Regions from separate parts of the Streptomyces sp. NBC_01717 genome, predicted to be linked through region 2. Evidence: riboswitches for the same ligand, from Rfam matches in the RefSeq annotation. Region 2 holds a riboswitch; each other region holds the start of a gene.
The links. A riboswitch is a leader RNA that binds a small molecule or an ion and turns the genes downstream of it on or off. The one in region 2 is predicted to bind cobalamin.
Positions count from the first base shown of each region.

Region 1: it holds a riboswitch for cobalamin, as region 2 does, so the genes downstream of both, OHB49_RS29340 (prenyltransferase/squalene oxidase repeat-containing protein) here and OHB49_RS15555 (ribonucleoside-diphosphate reductase subunit alpha) in region 2, are expected to answer to the same signal.
Region 3: it holds a riboswitch for cobalamin, as region 2 does, so the genes downstream of both, metE (5-methyltetrahydropteroyltriglutamate--homocysteine S-methyltransferase) here and OHB49_RS15555 (ribonucleoside-diphosphate reductase subunit alpha) in region 2, are expected to answer to the same signal.
Region 4: it holds a riboswitch for cobalamin, as region 2 does, so the genes downstream of both, OHB49_RS32000 (cobalamin biosynthesis protein) here and OHB49_RS15555 (ribonucleoside-diphosphate reductase subunit alpha) in region 2, are expected to answer to the same signal.

Region 1 covers NZ_CP109178.1:6,472,740-6,477,386, forward strand. The annotation lists gene OHB49_RS29335 (SCO2322 family protein) at 1-589, opposite strand, end outside; gene OHB49_RS29340 (prenyltransferase/squalene oxidase repeat-containing protein) at 631-1,896, opposite strand; cobalamin riboswitch at 1,961-2,147, opposite strand; partial or broken gene OHB49_RS29345 (hypothetical protein) at 2,240-2,341, opposite strand; gene OHB49_RS29350 (MBL fold metallo-hydrolase) at 2,360-3,397, opposite strand; gene OHB49_RS29355 (aldehyde dehydrogenase) at 3,617-4,647, shown strand, end outside.
Region 2 covers NZ_CP109178.1:3,462,487-3,467,133, forward strand. The annotation lists gene OHB49_RS15535 (GntR family transcriptional regulator) at 1-373, shown strand, start outside; gene OHB49_RS15540 (DUF3311 domain-containing protein) at 579-833, shown strand; gene mctP (monocarboxylate uptake permease MctP) at 830-2,485, shown strand; gene OHB49_RS15550 (GNAT family N-acetyltransferase) at 2,636-3,136, shown strand; cobalamin riboswitch at 3,190-3,314, shown strand; gene OHB49_RS15555 (ribonucleoside-diphosphate reductase subunit alpha) at 3,459-4,647, shown strand, end outside.
Region 3 covers NZ_CP109178.1:2,594,997-2,599,643, forward strand. The annotation lists gene aceA (isocitrate lyase) at 1-117, shown strand, start outside; gene aceB (malate synthase A) at 199-1,791, shown strand; partial or broken gene OHB49_RS11815 (3-hydroxyacyl-CoA dehydrogenase NAD-binding domain-containing protein) at 1,788-1,901, shown strand; cobalamin riboswitch at 1,951-2,166, shown strand; gene metE (5-methyltetrahydropteroyltriglutamate--homocysteine S-methyltransferase) at 2,330-4,647, shown strand, end outside.
Region 4 covers NZ_CP109178.1:7,066,337-7,070,983, forward strand. The annotation lists gene OHB49_RS31990 (putative cobaltochelatase) at 1-207, opposite strand, end outside; gene OHB49_RS31995 (cobyric acid synthase) at 344-1,930, opposite strand; gene OHB49_RS32000 (cobalamin biosynthesis protein) at 1,927-2,907, opposite strand; cobalamin riboswitch at 3,059-3,187, opposite strand; gene OHB49_RS32005 (hypothetical protein) at 3,353-3,586, opposite strand; gene OHB49_RS32010 (inorganic phosphate transporter) at 3,599-4,647, opposite strand, start outside.

The sequences.
Region 1 (4,647 bases), 3.0 Mb from region 2:
CGACACCGGCGAGCACCCCGGCGGACGGACCGCCGCTGCCGCTCCCCGGGTGGGCCGAGGCGGACGGGCTCGCGGGCTCCTGCGACGTGGTGTCGGCGTGCCCGGTGCCGGAGACCTGCTCACCGCAGCCCGAGGCCGGATAGCCGGAGATCGCGCAGAGCAGTGCCTCGCTGCTGTAGCGCAGCGGCTTGGCCACGGAGGCGAGGGCCTCCGCGGCGCTCGCGTCCTCGGCGACCTGCGCGCACGCGGTACGCGGCGCGGGCGGCGTCTCCCCGTCAGGGGCGTCCGCCGCCGTGCCGGGGTCGATGACGAGCGCGACCCGCTTGCTGCCGTCCTTGGCGGGGGTGTCCGCGCAGATCGCCGCGAAGTCGGGGGCGCGGCGTGGCTTCGCCGAGTCCTGGGAGTCCTCGCTGACCGAGAACCGGAAGCCCTGCACCGCACCGTCGTCGGGCCGGACCAGCGACGGGCCCTGGGTGGCATACGCCCAGCCCGTCCCCTTGCCCTCCCAGAACGACCAGTAGCGGTAGCCGGCCGCGTGGGCGGTGCCCGCGCCGAGCACGGTCAGGACGGCGCCGAGAACGAGCAGCAGGGCGCCCGCCGTCGGCCACCCGGATCGATTCCCCGCTCGGTTCACAGCTGCGGGGTCTTCCGGCGGCTGCTGATGAGGAAGCCGACACCGGCACCGGCGGCGAGACCGATACCGACGAGCCACCACACGCCGAGACCGGCGTCGTCGCTCGTGCCGTCCTGCGCCGCGTAGTCGCTGGTGGCCGGCGAGGGTGTGTGGACGGCGGCCGGCTTCGGCCCGGTCGCGCTCAGCCGCTCGACCAGGTCGACACCGCCGAAGTCGCGGGCATCGGCGCCGGTCGTGTGCGCGGCCACGACCAACTGGGCGTAGGCGGCCGGGCCGTTCTCGGCCGCCCAGGGCGCGGCGTGCTTCTTCAGCCAGCCGAGCGCGCCGGCCGCCTTGTCCTGGTGGCCCGCGGCGGCCAGGGCGACGACCGCGTCCGCGGTGTTGCCGAAGTCGGGCTGCTCGGTGGTGTCGGTGGCGCCCGGCATCGGCGGCTGGTTCAGGTGGCCGGTCTTCGCGAGGGCACCCGCGAGATAGTGCGCACCGTTCTGGGCGGCCTGCTCGGGCTTGACGACGGCGCCCTTGTGGCAGGTGGGCGCCTTGTCCTCGGACGCGGAATTGTTCCAGGCGGCCAGCCCCTTGCCCATGGAACCGAGCACACCGGCCGCGGTGGCGTCCGCGTTGGCGGCGAGCTTGCCGCCCTTGTCGGGCTGGTACGCGAACGCGCCGCCGTCCTTGCCGCCGCACGGGATCGCCAGCTCGAGCAGCGCGTCGTACGGCGTTTTGCCGCCCTCGGTCGTCACATCGCCGAGCCGCTGGCCCCGCTTGGCCAGGGCGCCGATCACGATCGAGGTGGAGTTGGCGTCGCTGGGCGAGCCCGGGTTGTAACCCCAGCCGCCGTCCTCGTTCTGAACGGACTTCAGCCAGGCGACCCCGTTGTCGACGGCATCGCCGTGCCCGCCGACCTCGGCGAGCGCCTGGACCGCGGCGGCTGTGGCGTTGGTGTCCGTCATGGTCTTCGCGTCGCACGGTTTGCTGACATCCGCGCGGTACGAGGCGTAGGCGCCGCTGTCACACTGCTGGGCGACCAGCCAGTCGACGGACGCGGCCGCGGGGGTGACCCCTTCGAGCCGCTGGGCGATGAAGGCCAGCGACTGCCTCCAGACCCCGTCGTACGTCGGGTCCTTGGTGCCGTACAGCCCGGACGGCAGCGCGACGGACGGGGTGGGCGACGGAGACGGCGCCGCCACCGCGGCCGGGGCAGCGGCCGCACAGAGCACGGTGGCGGTGGCGGCGAGCGTTGCTGCGGTGCGGCGAACGGTCATGGTGGGCTGGGCCTCTCCTGCGGTGGGAACCGGGCACAGGCACACTCAGGCACCAGGCTCCGGCCCCGTATGCCTCGACGGTGCCGGTCACCGGGGTTCCGGTGACGCGAGCCGGTCACGACCGCGGACAGGGCATTCCGACTCACCGCTGTGTCAGCGGCTCACGGTTGCGTGGTCAGTGCCGGATTCGCACCGGCTTCCCCCTGAACGGGCATGATGACGACGCCCACACTCTACCGGGGCCTAGCCCGCCGCTTCGGGCGGAGGGGCGCCCGGAACAGCGACGTACGTCACCCGTGAGGTCGGGCCGGGTCGGGCCGGGTCGGAGCGGTGGGAGAGGAGGTCAGCCCCTGATGACGGCCGGTGCCTCATCGCGAACCGTGGCCATGGTGGCCTTGTCGCGGGCTTCGTCGTTCAGGCGGAGGAGCGGCTCGGTGTTGGAGGGGATCGTCGGCGAACCCCCTCACACCGCGATGTACGTCACCGGATCGCTCCCTGTCATCGCCTCCGCGCGCCCCAGCTTCACCAGTCGGCGGACGTGGGCCTCGGCCTCCGAGACCGCAATGTTCCGTGAGCCGTGCGGGATCTGTTCCCACGGCCGGTTCCACTCCATCCGCTCGGCCAGCTGCCACGGCGTGAGCGGGGTGGCGAGCAGCGCGAGCAGGCCGGTCAGCCGCTCCTCGTGGTGGTCGAGGAGTTCCTGTACGCGCCGGGCCGCGTCCGGGAACGCGTGCTGGTGGGCGGGCAGCACCTCGGCGACGCCCAGCCGGCCGATGCGCTCCAGCGAGTCGAGGTAGTCGCCCAGTGGGTCGGTGGCCGTCGCGTCGTCCGGGTCCTCGTACAGCCCGATGTGCGGACTGATCCCGGGCAGCAGATGGTCGCCGGAGAAGAGCCGGCCGCGGCCGGGCAGGTTCGCCGGGTGGTCCTCCTCCAGATGCAGGCAGACATGGCCGGGGGTGTGGCCCGGCGTCCAGACCGCGCGGAGCCGGCGGCCCGCCAGGTCGAGCAGCTCGCCGGGGACGATCTCGCGGTCCGGGAGGGCGGCGCGAAGGCCGGGCAGGGTGCGCATCCGGCCGGTGGCGCGGGCGGCGCGCAGTGGGGCGAGGTGGTCCTCGGGGGCGCCGACCGCGGTGAGTTTCGCCGCCAGGTAGGCCAGCCAGGTGCCCGGTTCGGACTCGCGGGTGCGGCGCACGATCGCGGTGTCCGCGGCGTGCATCGCGATCCAGGCCCCGGATGATTCGCGGACCTGGCCGGACAGGCCGTGGTGGTCGGGGTGGTGGTGGGTGATGACCACGCCATGGATGTCGGTGATGCCGACTCCGATGGCGGTGAGGCCCGCGACCAGGGTGTCCCAGGCCTCCGGGTCGTCCCAGCCGGTGTCGATCAGGACCGGGCCGCGGCCGGTGTCAAGGACGTGAACCAGGGTGTGGCCGAGCGGGTTGTCCGGGATGGGGACCTTGATGGACCACACGCCGCCGCCGTGCTCGGTCACCTGTGTCATGAGATCCCCATCTCTCGTCCCGGCATGCGGCCGTGCTGCGCCGCAACCACTGTAACGAGAACTCGTTCCAGTAGTAGCCCTGGTCGACTATTCGTCCGAGGTCGATCGCCGTCGGATCCGTGGACTCCTGGAACTGGAACTGGTATCAGTTCTGACACGGAGTCAGGTATGGAGTCAGGTGCGGAGTCGGTACGTGCCGGGTCGCGGGAGGCAGCAGCCATGACCGAGCTTGTCGAACACGGAAAACTGTTCATCGGCGGGGAGTTGGTCGATCCGCTCGGCCAGGACGTCATCGAGGTGATATCGCCCCACACCGAGCAGGTCATCGGCCGGGTGCCGCACGCCTGCGAGGGGGACGTGGACCGGGCTGTCGACGCCGCCCGCCGGGCCTTCGACGAAGGGCCCTGGCCGCGGGCGTCCCTCGACGAGCGGATCGAGGTGATCACCCGGATCAAGGACGCGTTCGCCGTGCGGTACGAGGAGATCGCCCGCGTCATCAGCTCCGAGAACGGAACCCCGTACAGCTCCAGTGTGATGGTGCAGGCACTCGCCGCGATGATGGTGTGGGACGCGGCGATCACCGTCGCCCGTACCTTCCCGTACGAGGAACGGCGCGACGGCGTCCTCGGGCCGCTGCTGGTGCGCCGGGAGCCGGTCGGCGTCGTCGCGGCCGTCGTGCCGTGGAACGTCCCGCAGTTCACCGCCGCCGCCAAACTCGCGCCCGCGCTGCTGTCCGGCTGCACGGCCGTCCTCAAGGTCTCGCCCGAATCGCCCCTGGACGCCTACATCCTGGCCGAGATCGCCGCCGAGGCCGGGCTCCCCGAGGGCGTGCTGTCGATCCTCCCGGCGGACCGCGAGGTGAGTGAGTACCTGGTCGGGCATCCGGGCATCGACAAGGTGTCGTTCACCGGCTCCGTCGCGGCCGGCCGCCGGGTCATGGAGGTCGCTTCGCGCAACCTCACCCGGGTCACCCTGGAGCTGGGCGGAAAGTCCGCCGCCGTCATCCTCCCGGACGCCGATCTCGACGCGGCCGTCGCGGGCATCGTCCCGTTCGCCTGGATGATCAACGGCCAGGCGTGTGTCGCCCAGACCCGCATTCTCGTCCCGCACTCCCGCTACGACGAGATCGCCGAGGCGTTCGCCGCCGCGGCGGGCGCGCTGAAGGTCGGCGACCCGCTCGACCCCGCCACCGAGCTCGGCCCGCTGGTCGCGCGGCGTCAGCAGCAGCGCTCCCTCGACTACATCCGGAT
Region 2 (4,647 bases):
CACCACCGGCGGCCGGGTGCTGCGGATCGAGCGGCTGCGCCTGGCCAGCGGCGAACCGATGGCGATCGAGACCACTCACCTGTCGGCCAAACGCTTCCCCGCACTGCGCCGTTCACTCGTGAAGTACACCTCGCTGTACACAGCGCTGGCCGAGGTGTACGACGTACGGCTGGCCGAGGCCGAGGAGACCATCGAGACCTCGCTCGCCACTCCGCGCGAGGCCGGCCTGCTCGGTACGGACGTGGGCCTGCCGATGCTGATGCTGTCCCGTCATTCCCTGGACGGACAGGGCGAACCGGTGGAGTGGGTGCGGTCGGTGTACCGCGGCGACCGTTACAAGTTCGTGGCGCGTCTGAAGCGGCCGACCGACTGAGACGGCGGGACCTGGCTCCTGCTCGGCCAACTACCTGAATGCGGACGGAATATCAGGAGTGGGATCCCCTGACAGCACCCTCGCCCCCGGCCTCGGCACACCGTTGCCGGACCGAAATGCGGACAGGGGGTGACGCTGGTCGGAACTCTCCCCTAGATTTCCTGCGCATTACAACAGGTGGTCAGCGAGGGGACGGAGTCGCCATATGCCAGAAGAAACAGATACGAAACCACCAACGGTCACACCTATGAGGGTGGTCATCGCCCTCTGTCTCGTCGCGCCGTTCGTGGCGATGCTCTGGGTGGGTTCGTACGCGAAGGTGGACCCGACCTTCATCGGCATTCCGTTCTTCTACTGGTACCAGATGCTCTGGGTGCTGATCTCCACCGCGCTCACCATGGTCGCGTACAAGCTGTGGCAGCGTGACCAGCGCTCCCGCAAGGGGGGTGCTTCCGCATGAAGGACGGCGTGAACGGCGTCGCGCTCGGCGTCTTCATCTTCTTCTTCCTGGCCGTCACGGTCATCGGTTTCATGGCCGCGCGCTGGCGCAAGGCCGAGAACGAGGCCAGCCTCGACGAATGGGGGCTGGGCGGACGGTCGTTCGGCACCTGGGTCACCTGGTTCCTGCTCGGCGGCGACCTGTACACCGCGTACACCTTCGTCGCCGTCCCTGCCGCGATCTACGCGGCGGGCGCGGCCGGCTTCTTCGCGGTCCCGTACACCATCCTGGTGTACCCGCTGATCTTCACCTTCCTGCCGCGGCTGTGGTCGGTGTCGCACAAGCACGGGTACGTCACCACCTCGGACTTCGTCCGCGGCCGCTTCGGATCGAAGGGGCTCTCGCTGGCGGTCGCCGTCACCGGCATCCTCGCCACGATGCCGTACATCGCATTGCAGCTCGTCGGTATCCAGGCGGTGCTGGACGTGATGGGCGTCGGCGGCGGCGAGACCACGCACTGGTTCGTCAAGGACCTGCCGCTGCTGATCGCGTTCGCGGTGCTCGCCGCGTACACGTACTCCTCCGGGCTGCGGGCCCCCGCACTGATCGCGTTCGTCAAGGACGGCCTGATCTACCTGGTCATCGCGGTGGCGATCATCTACATCCCGATCAAGCTGGGCGGATTCGACGACATCTTCGCCAAGGCCGGCGAGGCGTTCTCGCAGAAGAACCCGGCGACCGGCGCCCCGCGCGGAGCGCTCGCACCGGGCGAGACGGGCCAATGGGGCTACGCCACTCTGGCCCTGGGTTCGGCGCTCGCGCTCTTCATGTACCCGCACTCGATCACGGCGACGCTCTCCAGCCGCAGCCGTGACGTGATCCGGCGCAACACCACGATCCTGCCGCTGTACTCGCTGATGCTGGGCCTGCTGGCGCTGCTCGGCTTCATGGCGATCGCCGCCGGGGTCAAGGTGCAGAACGGGCAGCTGGCGATCCCGCAGCTGTTCGAGAACATGTTCCCCGACTGGTTCGCCGGGGTGGCGTTCGCCGCGATCGGTATCGGCGCGCTGGTGCCCGCCGCGATCATGTCGATCGCCGCCGCCAACCTCTTCACCCGGAACATCTACAAGGACTTCCTGAAGCCCGATGCGACCCCGGCCCAGGAGACGAAGGTCTCCAAGCTGGTGTCGCTGCTGGTGAAGGTCGGTGCGCTCGCCTTCGTCCTCACGATGGACAAGACGGTCGCGATCAACTTCCAGCTGCTGGGCGGGATCTGGATCCTGCAGACGTTCCCGGCACTGGTCGGCGGCCTGTTCACCCGGTGGTTCCACCGCTGGGCGCTGCTCGCCGGCTGGGCGGTCGGCATGGTCTACGGCACGCTCGCCGCGTACGGGGTGGCGAGCCCGACCCAGGCGCACTTCGGCGGCTCCTCGAAGGAGATCCCGGGGATCGGCGAGATCGGCTACATCGGCCTGACCGCGTTCGTGCTGAACGTGGTGGTGACGGTGGTGCTGACGTTCGTCCTGAACGCGGTGAAGGCCCCGGCCGGAATCGACGAGACGTCACCTGCCGACTACACGGCGGACGCGGGCGACCCGGGCGTGAAGGTCGAACTCCCGTTGGCCAGGCCTGAGCCGGCCTCCTCCCCCGACACGAGCCCGTCGACCAGCTAGTCCTGCACGCCAGCAAGAAATGTGGCCCGGCCGGCGACGGAGGAAGGATCCGTCGCCCGCCGGGCCACACAGGTTTCGGACAGGATCGGCGCCCCTGGTGTACCCGGGCAGCTGCCCCCGGCCCCCACCCCCGTACGGCACACTTCCGCCATGGACATATCGATCAGGCCCGTCGACCCCACCGAACACCCCCTCCTCGGCGAGATCACCGCAAACGCGTACCTCGACGACGGCCTGCTCGACCTCGGTGCCGACGACCCGTATCTCGAACAGCTCCGCGACGTGCCGCGCCGCGCCGCCGAGGCCGACGTGCTCGTCGCGGTCGGCGCCGACGGCCGGGTACTGGGCGGCGTGACATACGCTCCGCCCGGCAACCCGTGGGCCGACATCGCCGGCCCCGACGAGGCCGAATTCCGGATGCTCGCCGTCGCGCGGGAGGCGCGTGGCCTCGGGGCGGGCGAGGCGCTCGTACGGGCCTGTATCGACCGCGCACGGGGTACGGACGGCGTCGCGGGGCTCGTCCTGTCGACGCAGTCGACCATGCTCGCCGCCCACCGGATCTACCACCGCCTGGGCTTCGTACGGACTCCGGAGCGCGACTGGTATCCCATTCCAGGCCTCCAGCTGCTGACCTACAGCCTCACCCTGTGAACCCCGAACGACACAACATGTGGGGGCTGCCTCAACGGGCGGCCCCCACATGTATGCTCGTGCTCGCTGTCGCCGCAGGGAAATCCGGTGGGAATCCGGAACTGTCCCGCAACGGTGTGATCGGTGCACTTTTGCGCACCCTGTAAGTCCGAGGACCTGCCGACAGCGCGTCCGGCTCGACCGATCCGGACGCCCAGACGTCCGGGCCTCGCGGATGGGCCGGTGGACGCCGCACGGAGTGCTGTCCCCTTTCCCGGGCACGCCTCTGCCCGGCTGCCCCCGCTCCCCGCCCGGCCCCGAGCCGAGCGAGGGAGAGCACCACATGACCATCGCGCCAGCCGATCCGGCTTCAGTCGCCGAGTCCACGGGAACCACGAACGACGGACCCGGGACCGCACTGCTGCGGACCCTGACCGACCTCACCGTCGATCTGCCCGACACCGACCCCGGACGCGTCGCCGCCGCCGCGCTGCGCGGCCGCAACGCCCGGTCGGACGAAGCAGAGCTGCGTTCGCTGGCCACCGAGGCCGCCGCGGGTCTGATCTCCGAGGACCCCGCGTACTCCCGGCTCGCCGCCCGCCTCCTCACCCGCACCATCGCGGACGAGGCGGCCGGTCAGGGCGCGGTGTCCTTCTCCGCCTCGGTCGCCGTCGGCCACCGCGAGGGTCTGATCGCGGACCGCACGGCCGCGTTCGTGGCGCTCCACGCGGCCCGGCTCGACGCGCTGGTCGAGCAGTCGCTCGCCGACGGCGCCGACGACCGGTTCGGCTACTTCGGGCTGCGGACGCTGCACAGCCGCTATCTGCTGCGCCACCCGCACACCCGTCAGGTCATCGAGACGCCCCAGCACTTCATGCTGCGGGTGGCGGCCGGTCTCGCCGAGGACGACTCGGCGCGCGCACTGGACGAGGTCGCCTCGCTGTACGGCCTGATGAGCCGCCTCGACTACCTGCCTTCCTCCCCCACACTCTTCAACTCCGGTACCCGGCACCCGCAGATGTCCTCCTGCTATCTGCTGGACTCGCCGCTGGACGAGCTCGACTCGATCTACGACCGCTACCACCAGGTGGCACGGCTCTCCAAGCACGCGGGCGGCATCGGCCTCTCGTACTCCCGGATCCGCGCCCGCGGTTCACTGATCCGCGGCACCAACGGGCACTCCAACGGCATCGTGCCGTTCCTGAAGACACTCGACGCCTCGGTCGCCGCGGTGAACCAGGGCGGCCGCCGCAAGGGCGCCGCCGCCGTCTACCTGGAGACGTGGCACGCGGACATCGAGGAGTTCCTGGAGCTGCGCGACAACACCGGTGAGGACCAGCGGCGTACGCACAACCTCAACCTGGCGCACTGGATCCCGGACGAGTTCATGCGCCGGGTCGACACGGACGGCGACTGGTCGCTGTTCTCGCCCGCCGACGTGCCCGAGCTGGTCGACCTGTGGGGCGACGAGTTCGACGCCGCGTACCGGGCCGCCGAGGCCAAGGGCCTGGCCCGCAAGTCGATGCCGGCGC
Region 3 (4,647 bases), 870 kb from region 2:
GTCAAGCACCAGCGCGAGGTCGGGACCGGCTACTTCGACCTCGTTTCCACCGCCGTGAACCCCGCCTCCTCGACCACCGCGCTCGCCGGCTCCACGGAGGAGCAGCAGTTCCACTAGGCCTCTCGGGCTCCAGTCCGTGGGCCGGCACGCCCGTCTCCGTGCCGGCTCTCGCTCCGCTCCCCCGACCAGGAGAACCTGATGTCCACCAGCGCAGTGACACACCGCGTCCGGGTCCTCGCGGCACCCGGCGATCGCCACGAGGAGATCCTGACCCCCGCGGCCCTCGACTTCGTCGGCCGGCTCGCAGCTGCCTTCGGGGGGCGTCGCCAGGACCTCCTGAAGGAGCGCAAACGACAGGCGATCCGGCTCGCCGCCGGATCCCCTCTCGACTTTCCCCTCGCCACCGCCTCCGTCCGCTCGGACCGGTCGTGGCGCGCGGCGCCGCCCGGTCCCGGGCTGGCGGACCGCCGCGTGGAGATCACCGGCGCTCCCGACCGCGGCATGACCGTCAACGCCCTCAACTCCGGGGCGAACGTGTGGATGGCGGACTTCGAGGACGCCACCTCCCCCACCTGGCACAACATCATCGGCGGTCAGCTCAATCTGCTCGATGCCGTGGAGCGCCGGATCGACTTCCGCACCCCCGAGGGCAAGGAGTACCGGCTCGGCGACCACGTCGCGACGATCGCGGTCCGCCCGCGGGGCTGGCACCTTGCGGAGGAGCACCTGGAGTTCGACGGCGGACCCGTGCCGGCTGCACTCGTGGACTTCGGTCTGTACTTCTTTCATTGCGCACGGCGCCAGATCGATGCCGGCTCGGGCCCGTACTTCTACCTGCCCAAACTGGAGAACCGCTACGAGGCCCGTCTCTGGAACGACGTCTTCGTCCTGGCGCAGGAGCTGCTCGGCATCGACCGCGGCACGGTCCGCGCCACGGTCCTGATCGAGACGATCACCGCCGCGTTCGAGATGGAGGAGATCCTCTACGAACTGCGCGAGCACAGTTCCGGCCTCAACGCCGGACGCTGGGACTATCTCTTCAGCCTGATCAAGACGTTCGGCCACCGCACCGACTTCCTGCTGCCCGACCGGGCCACGCTGACGATGACCGCCCCGTTCATGCGCGCGTACACGGATCTGCTCGTGCGCACCTGCCACCGGCGCGGCGCCCACGCCATCGGGGGAATGGCCGCCCACGTGCCCGGCACGGACCGGGCCGCCGACGAGGTGGCGCTGACCAAGGTCCGGCTGGACAAGGAACGCGAGGCAGAGGACGGCTTCGACGGCTCGTGGGTCGCCCATCCAGGACTCGTTCCCGTCTGCCGTGAGGTCTTCGACGGCGTCCTCGGAGACTGCAGCCATCAGATCGAACGCACCCGCGAGGACGTGGAAGTGACAGCGAAGGACCTCCTGTCGGTGCGCAAGCTCAGCGGTCCGCCCACCCCGGAGGGCGTCCGTACCAACATCGCGGTGGCGTTGCGGTACTTCGACGCCTGGCTCCGCGGCAGCGGGGCGGTCGCCCTGCACGGCCTGATGGAGGATGCCGCGACAGCCGAGATCGCCCGCGTGCAGATCTGGCAATGGCTGCGGCATCGCGTGGTGGGCCGTGAGACGGTGCTGGAGCTGCTGGACGACGAGCTCGCCGCCCTGGGCGCCGAGTACCCCTGGGCAGCTCTCGACGAGGTACGGATGCTCTTCGAGCAGAACGCTCTGAGGGCTGAGCTGCCGCTCTTCTTCACCCCGGACGCCTACACGCAACACATCGTCGAGCGCACGGAGGCACGGTCATGAGCCGGGACATCCGCCGGGTCGGCGTGGTCGGCGGCGGTGGGGTGGGCACCGGCATCGCAGAGGTGTGCGCGCGGCCCGGCCTGGACATCGTCGTGTGCGAAGTGGACGCGCATTGTCCCGGAATGTGAACAGCGGCGCCTCAGGAGCGGCCTGACCTCTAGTCTGGCCGGTGCAGCTGGTTCGCCCTGTCCGCCAGGCAGGCGCGTCGCAAGAGGGAACCCGGTGGAAATCCGGGACTGCCCCGCAGCGGTGAGTGGGAACGACCGCCGTCATACGCACTGGATCCGGTCGGATCCGGGAAGCGACGGCCAGTAGGAATCTGCCTCGGCAGGTGCGCCCGCGAGTCCGAAGACCTGCCCGTTGCCCGTACGTGACCGATCGCGTGCGGATATCCCGGTGACCTCGTGGGCGGGTCGGCGTACATACCAGGTGGACGACCGCGCCGACGGCGCGAGTCCCGTCCGTCCGGTTCGTCATCCCTTCGCGCCCGTGTCCCGTCTCCGGGATCCTCAGGAGTCATCTCGCGAAGGAGATTTCCGTGACAGCCAAGACCGCAGCCGCGGCAGCACGGGCCACCGTGTACGGCTACCCCCGCCAGGGCCCGAACCGGGAACTGAAGAAGGCCGTCGAGGGCTACTGGAAGGGCCGTGTCACCGCCGACGCCCTCCGTCGGACCGCGGCGGATCTGCGCCGGTCCACCTGGCAGCAACTGGCCGACACAGGCATCCACGGGGTGCCGACCGGTGACTTCTCGTACTACGACCATGTCCTGGACACCAGCGTCATGGTCGGCGCCGTCCCTCAGCGACACCGTGCGGCCGTCGAAGCCGACGCGCTCGACGGCTACTTCGCCATGGCACGGGGCACCCAGGACGTGGCGCCGCTGGAGATGACCAAGTGGTTCGACACCAACTACCACTACCTGGTGCCTGAGTTGGGACCCGAAACGGTATTCACCACTGACTCCACCAAGCAGGTCGGGGAGCTCAAGGAGGCGATCGCTCTCGGCCTCGCCGCCCGGCCTGTACTCGTCGGTCCGGTCACTTATCTCCTGCTCGCCAAGCCGGCTCCCGGCGTGGCCGCGGACTTCGAACCGCTGACCCTCCTGGACCGGCTGCTGCCCGTCTACGCCGAGGTGCTGGCGGACCTGCGCGCGGCCGGTGCCGACTGGGTGCAGCTCGACGAGCCCGCACTGGTCCAGGACCGCTCGCCGGCCGAGCTGAACGCCGCCGCCCGTGCCTACCGCGACCTCGGTGGCCTGACCGACCGCCCCAAGCTGATCGTCGCCTCCTACTTCGACCGGCTCGGCGACGCCCTGCCCGTCCTGGCGAAAGCCCCCATCGAGGGCCTGGCCCTCGACTTCACCGGCGCCGGCGCCGCCAACCTCGACGCGCTGGCCTCGGTGGGCGGACTCACCGGCAAGCGCCTGGTCGCCGGAGTGGTCGACGGCCGCAACATCTGGATCAACGACCTCGAGAAGTCCCTGGCCACCCTGGGCGCGCTCCTCGGCCTCGCCGATCAGGTGGATGTGGCCGCCTCCTGTTCCCTCCTGCACGTACCGATCGACGCTGCGGCTGAGCGGGACATCGATCCGCAGGTCCTTCGCTGGCTCGCCTTCGCCCGGCAGAAGACGGACGAGATCGTCACCCTGGCCAAGGGCCTGGCTCAGGGCACCGACGCCATCGCCACGGAGCTCGCCGCCAATCGCGCCTACCTCGCCTCCCGCGCGATCTCCCCGATCACCCACGACCCGGCTGTAAGGTTCAGGGCCGCCGCCGTCACGGACGCCGACGGCCGCCGCTCCCAGCCGTACGAGGAACGGTCTGCTGCCCAGAGCGCCCACCTCGAACTGCCACCGCTGCCCACCACCACCATCGGATCGTTCCCGCAGACGAGCGAGCTGCGCACCGCCCGTGCCGATCTGCGCGCAGGGCGCATCGACACTGCCGCTTATGAGCAGCGCATCGAGAGCGAGATCCGCGACGTCCTCGCCTTCCAGGAGGAGGCCGGCATCGACGTCCTGGTGCACGGCGAGCCCGAACGCAACGACATGGTGCAGTACTTCGCCGAGCAGCTCACCGGCTACCTCGCCACCCAGCACGGCTGGGTCCAGTCCTACGGCACCCGCTATGTCCGCCCCCCGGTGCTCGCGGGCGACATCTCCCGGCCGGAACCGATGACGGTGCGCTGGACCTCGTACGCGAACTCCCTCACCGACCGACCCGTCAAGGGCATGCTGACCGGTCCGGTCACCATGCTCGCCTGGTCCTTCGTCCGCGACGACCAGCCGCTCGGCGATACCGCGCGCCAGGTCGCGCTCGCCCTGCGCGACGAGGTGAACGACCTGGAGTCAGCGGGCACTTCGGTCATCCAGGTCGACGAACCCGCCCTGCGCGAGACCCTTCCCCTGCGCATCGCCGACCGCCCCGCCTACCTGGACTGGGCCACGGAAGCCTTCCGCCTCACCACTGGCGGCGTACGTCCGGACACCCAGATCCACACCCACATGTGCTACGCCGAGTTCGGCGACATCGTCCAGGCCATCGACGACCTCGATGCCGACGTCATCAGCTTGGAGGCAGCCCGCTCCCACATGCAGGTCGCACGTGAACTGGCCGCCCACGGCTACCCGCGCGAGGCCGGGCCCGGCGTCTACGACATCCACTCCCCGCGCGTGCCCAGCGCCGAGGAGGCGGCCGCCCTCCTTCGGAAGGGACTTGAAGCCATCCCGGCCGGGCGCCTGTGGGTCAACCCCGACTGCGGCCTGAAGACCCGCGGCTGGCCCGAGACCCGTGCCTCGCTGGAGAACCTGGTCTCCGCCGCCCGCACGGTCCGCTCGGAACTTCCGCACTCCTG
Region 4 (4,647 bases), 3.6 Mb from region 2:
CGCCGGGTCGCACGAGAACCGGCACCCGGAGACGACATCGACCTCGGGCATGAGCGCGGCAAGTGCCCGCACGGCGGTGGACTTGGCGGTGCCCTTCTCCCCACGCACGAGCACACCACCGACAGCGGGCGATACGGCGTTCAGCAACAATCCGAGCCGCAGATCGTCCTGCCCGACGATGGCAGTAAAGGGATACGGGGTACTCACAAAGCCTCCTTGACGACGTCATCCATCCACGGACCGCATTCCAGCCCGTCCGGCGTTCGAGGACCGGGGTCCGGGGCGGAGCCCCGGTTACGGGAAGGGGCGGGGCGGGGAGGAAAGCCCGCCGCAGGCGTTCCCTTCACGCCAACCCCCCAGGCACCCCGGGCTCGTCAGCGCCACGCGCACCAGCCACAACACCGCCCCCTCGGGCCGCCGGCACCTCCGGGGCGCCGGGGCCCACGAACGGCAGTCCTTCCGGCACCCCCGCCTCGATCAGCCGCATCAGCGCCCCCGTATCCGCATGCTCCTCGATCAAGTCCCCCAGCCGGTCCAACTGTTCCTCCCGCAGCGCCCCGAAACTCGTGTCCGGCGCCGGCACGAACCGCCGCCCGGCAGCCGCCGCGACCTCCATCAGGAACCGCCGCCGGAAGCCGTCGCTCTCCAGCGAGCCGTGCCAGTGCGTCCCCCACACCGCCCCCACCCGGCACCCGTCCAGGAACGGCTCGCCGCCCCGCACATCGGCGACCCCGTGATGGATCTCGTACCCCTCCACCGGCTCCCCGAGCGCCGAACCGACCGGCCGGGCCAGGGTCTTCTCCCGGTCGAACCGGATCCGTACCGGAAGCAGCCCGAGCCCTTCGACCTGCCCGGCCCGCGACTCCACCTCGTCCTCGATGCGCTCGCCGAGCACCTGGAACCCGCCGCAGATACCGAGCACCGGACGCCCCTGGGCAGCCCGCCGCAGCAGCGCGTCGGCCAGCCCGCGTTCGCGCAGCCAGGCCAGCGCCTTCACCGTGCCGCGCGTGCCGGGCACGATCACCAGGTCCGCGTCGGCGAGCTCCTCCGCCCGGTCCACGAACCGCACCACCACACCCGGTTCGGCGGCCAGCGCGTCCACATCGGTGAAGTTCGACATGAGCGGCACCGCGCACACCGCGACCCGCAGCACGTCCTCGCCGTGCGGCGGCGCGACGACCGATTCGCGTACGGCCCCGCGCAGCGAGACCCGCAGTCCGTCCTCCTCGTCGATGCCCAGGCCATGGGCGAACGGCAGCACCCCGTAGGTCGGCCGCCCGGTGAGCCCGTGCAGCATGTCGAGCCCCGGCTCCAGCAGCGACACGTCGCCGCGGAACTTGTTGACCAGATAGCCCGCGATCAGCGCCTGGTCCTCGGCGCTGAGCAGCGCCGTCGTACCGAAGAAGGAGGCGAAGACACCGCCACGGTCGATGTCGCCGACGACGACCACCGGGAACCGCGCGGCCCGCGCGATCCCCATGTTCACGATGTCGGTGCGGCGCAGATTGATCTCGGCCGGGCTGCCCGCCCCTTCGCAGATCACCGCGTCATACGTGCCCCGAAGCTGCTCCAGACAGTCCACGACCGTGGAGAGCAGCGACTCCTGCCGCCCCCCGTGGTAGCCGCGTGCACTCATCTCGCCCACCGGCCTGCCCATCAGGACGACCTGGCTGGAGCGGTCGCTGCCGGGCTTGAGCAGTACCGGGTTCATCAGCGCGGTCGGCTCCACCCGGGCTGCCTGGGCCTGCATCGCCTGCGCACGTCCGATCTCCGCGCCCTCGCGGGTGACGAACGAGTTCAGCGACATGTTCTGCGCCTTGAACGGCGCGACCTTCACTCCCTGGCGCACCAGCCAGCGGCAGATGCCTGCCGTGACGACGCTCTTGCCCGCGTCCGACGTGGTTCCGGCGACCAGCAGTCCGCCGCTCATTTTCCGCTCCGTCCCGCGGCCGGGCGCCGCCCCGTGGCCGACCGCCGTCCCGCGATCAGCCGGCCCGCCGCGCACACGCCGAGGGCCAGCACCCCCACCCGGCGCGACAGCCGCACCGCGCGCTCGATGTCCTCGGTCCGCACCGCACGGCCGGCCGCGCCGTTCAGCACCGGCCGGTGCTCGACTCGGCCGGCGTACGCGAGGGTCCCGCCCAGCCGTACGCCGAGCGCGCCCGCGAACGAGGCCTCCACCGGCCCCGCGTTGGGGCTCGGGTGCTTGCCGGCGTCGGCCCGCCAGGCCCGTACCGCCCGACGTGGATGCCCGCCGGCAACCACGGCGAGCACGGCCGTGAGCCGGGCACCGGGCCAGCCCACGACATCGTCCAGCCGGGCCGAGGCCCAGCCGTAGCGCAGATGGCGCGGTGATTTGTGTCCGACCATGGCGTCGAGGGTGTTGACGGCCCGGAAGGCGACGAGTCCGGGCACGCCGCCCACCGCGCCCCACACCAGCGCGCCGACCACCGCGTCGGAGGTGTTCTCGGCGACGGACTCCACCACGGCGCGTGCGATCTGCGGCCCGTCGAGGGAGTGCGGGTCGCGGCCGCACAGATGGGGGAGCCGCTCACGGGCCAGTGCGATGTCACCGGCGGCCAGCGCGCCGCCGATGGCGCGGGCCTCCCGCCCCAGCGATGTGCCGCCGACGACCGACCAGGTCGCGGCCGCGGTGAGGGCGACGGATGCGGCGGGATGACGGCGTACGGCACGGGCGGCCAGCGCGGCTCCGGCCGCGGCACCTCCGGCGCAGACCAGGGTGTGCAGCGCGCCCCACCCGCGGTGGTCGCGCCACAGGCGGCGCTCGACGGCCGCGGCGGCCCGTCCGAACGCGGCGACCGGATGCCGTCGGCGGGGATCACCGAGCAGCTGATCGCCGATCAGACCGGCCGTGGCGCCGTACGCGAAGATGCGGTCGGCTCGCACGGCTCAGCCGGCCGTTGCGCCTCGAAGGACCTTCGTACAGCCGGCTCCCGGTGGGAGCGGCACAGAAACGGACGACGACGCACGGCAGCCGGGCATGGCGATATGTCCTCACTCAGGGTCCGCGCCCTGGTTCGACGTGACCGGCGGCGAGAGTCTCCTGGCTCCCGGATCCGCAGTTCCCCCGGCCTTCCAGCCCGCCTGCGCGAGCCGTGACTTCCGGTGTGGGGGACTGCTCCCCGGTGACAGTGGCGGGACCGCGCCGGATTCGCACCGGCTTCCTCTGCTGTCGCCGTAAATGGCTCCGGCAGTCCACCACGCTCCGCGAATGCCCGTCAACCTGGCCTTGACCTGCGGCGGCGCAGTGTGCGCGGACGCACATCGGGCCGGCCACACGCGAGGTGTGTCCGGCCCGATGGAACCCCGATGACGGAGTGCGGCCAGGTGCTCAGGCGACGATCAGATAGATCCCGTACGCGACCGCGGCCGCGCAGAGCCCGAAGCAGAGGTACGCGCCGGTGCGGGCGAGTGCCAGGGAGCCTGAGGCGGAGCCGCCCTGCGCAGCCGGTTCCGGCTGCTTGGAGAGGCCGACGATGCCCAGGGTGAAGAGGCCCACCAGCGCCACGGTGACGACGAGGGAGACGCCGAAGACGGAGCCGAGAGCTGCCCAGTCGATGTTCATGGTGATCTGTCCTTACACCGTGGCGGGCCGCGCCGGATCGGCGACGGTTCCGGCCGGGGCCGGGATGGTGGTCTTGAGGTCCGTGGCTGCGGTCGCGTCCGCCGTGGTGGCCGGAGCCGCGGCCCCGGTGGGCGGCGGGGTGACGGCCGCGATGGCGGTGGTGATGACACCCGCCGGTTCGGCGGCGGGAGCGACATCGCCGTGACCGACCGGCTTGCGGCGGGACAGCAGCCAGATGGCGGCGGACCCGCCGATCAGCAGCATGGCGACGACGACGACACCCCAGGTGCCCTGCTTGGTGAGGAACTCCGCGCCCGCACCGACCAGACCGGCGGCCGGCAGGGTCAGACCCCAGGCGACGAACATCCGGGTCGCGGTGGACCAGCGGACCACACCGCCCCGGCGGCCCAGCCCCGCACCCATCACGGCGCCGGAGCACGACTGGGTGGTGGAGAGGGAGAAGCCGAGGTGCGAGGAGGCCAGGATGACCGTGGCCGCGCTGGTCTGGGCGGCGAAGCCCTGCGGCGGCTTGAGTTCGGTGAGGCCACTGCCCATGGTGCGGATGATGCGCCAGCCACCGAGGTAGGTGCCGAGCGCGATGGCCATGCCCGCGGAGACGATGACCCAGACCGGCGGGTTGGAGCCGGGGGACAGGACGCCGCCGGTGACCAGGGCCAGGGTGATGATGCCCATGGTCTTCTGCGCGTCGTTGGTGCCGTGGGCGAGCGAGACCAGTCCGGCCGAGGCGATCTGGCCGGCGCGGTAGCCCTTCGCGGTGGCCTTCTCCTGGGCGTCGTTACGGACCTTGCCGCCGATCCGGTACGTCAGCCTGGTCGCCAGCAGTGCGGCGAGACCGGCGACGACCGGGGCGGCGACCGCGGGGAGCAGCACCTTGGTGACGACGGTGCCGCCGTCGACCGAGGACCAGCCCGCCGACATCACCGCGGCGCCGATGAGACCGCCGAAGAGGGCGTGGGAGGAACTGGACGGCAGGCCGACCAGCCAGGTCAGCAGATTCCACAGAATGGCGCCGACGAGGGCCGCGAAGATGACTTCTGTCC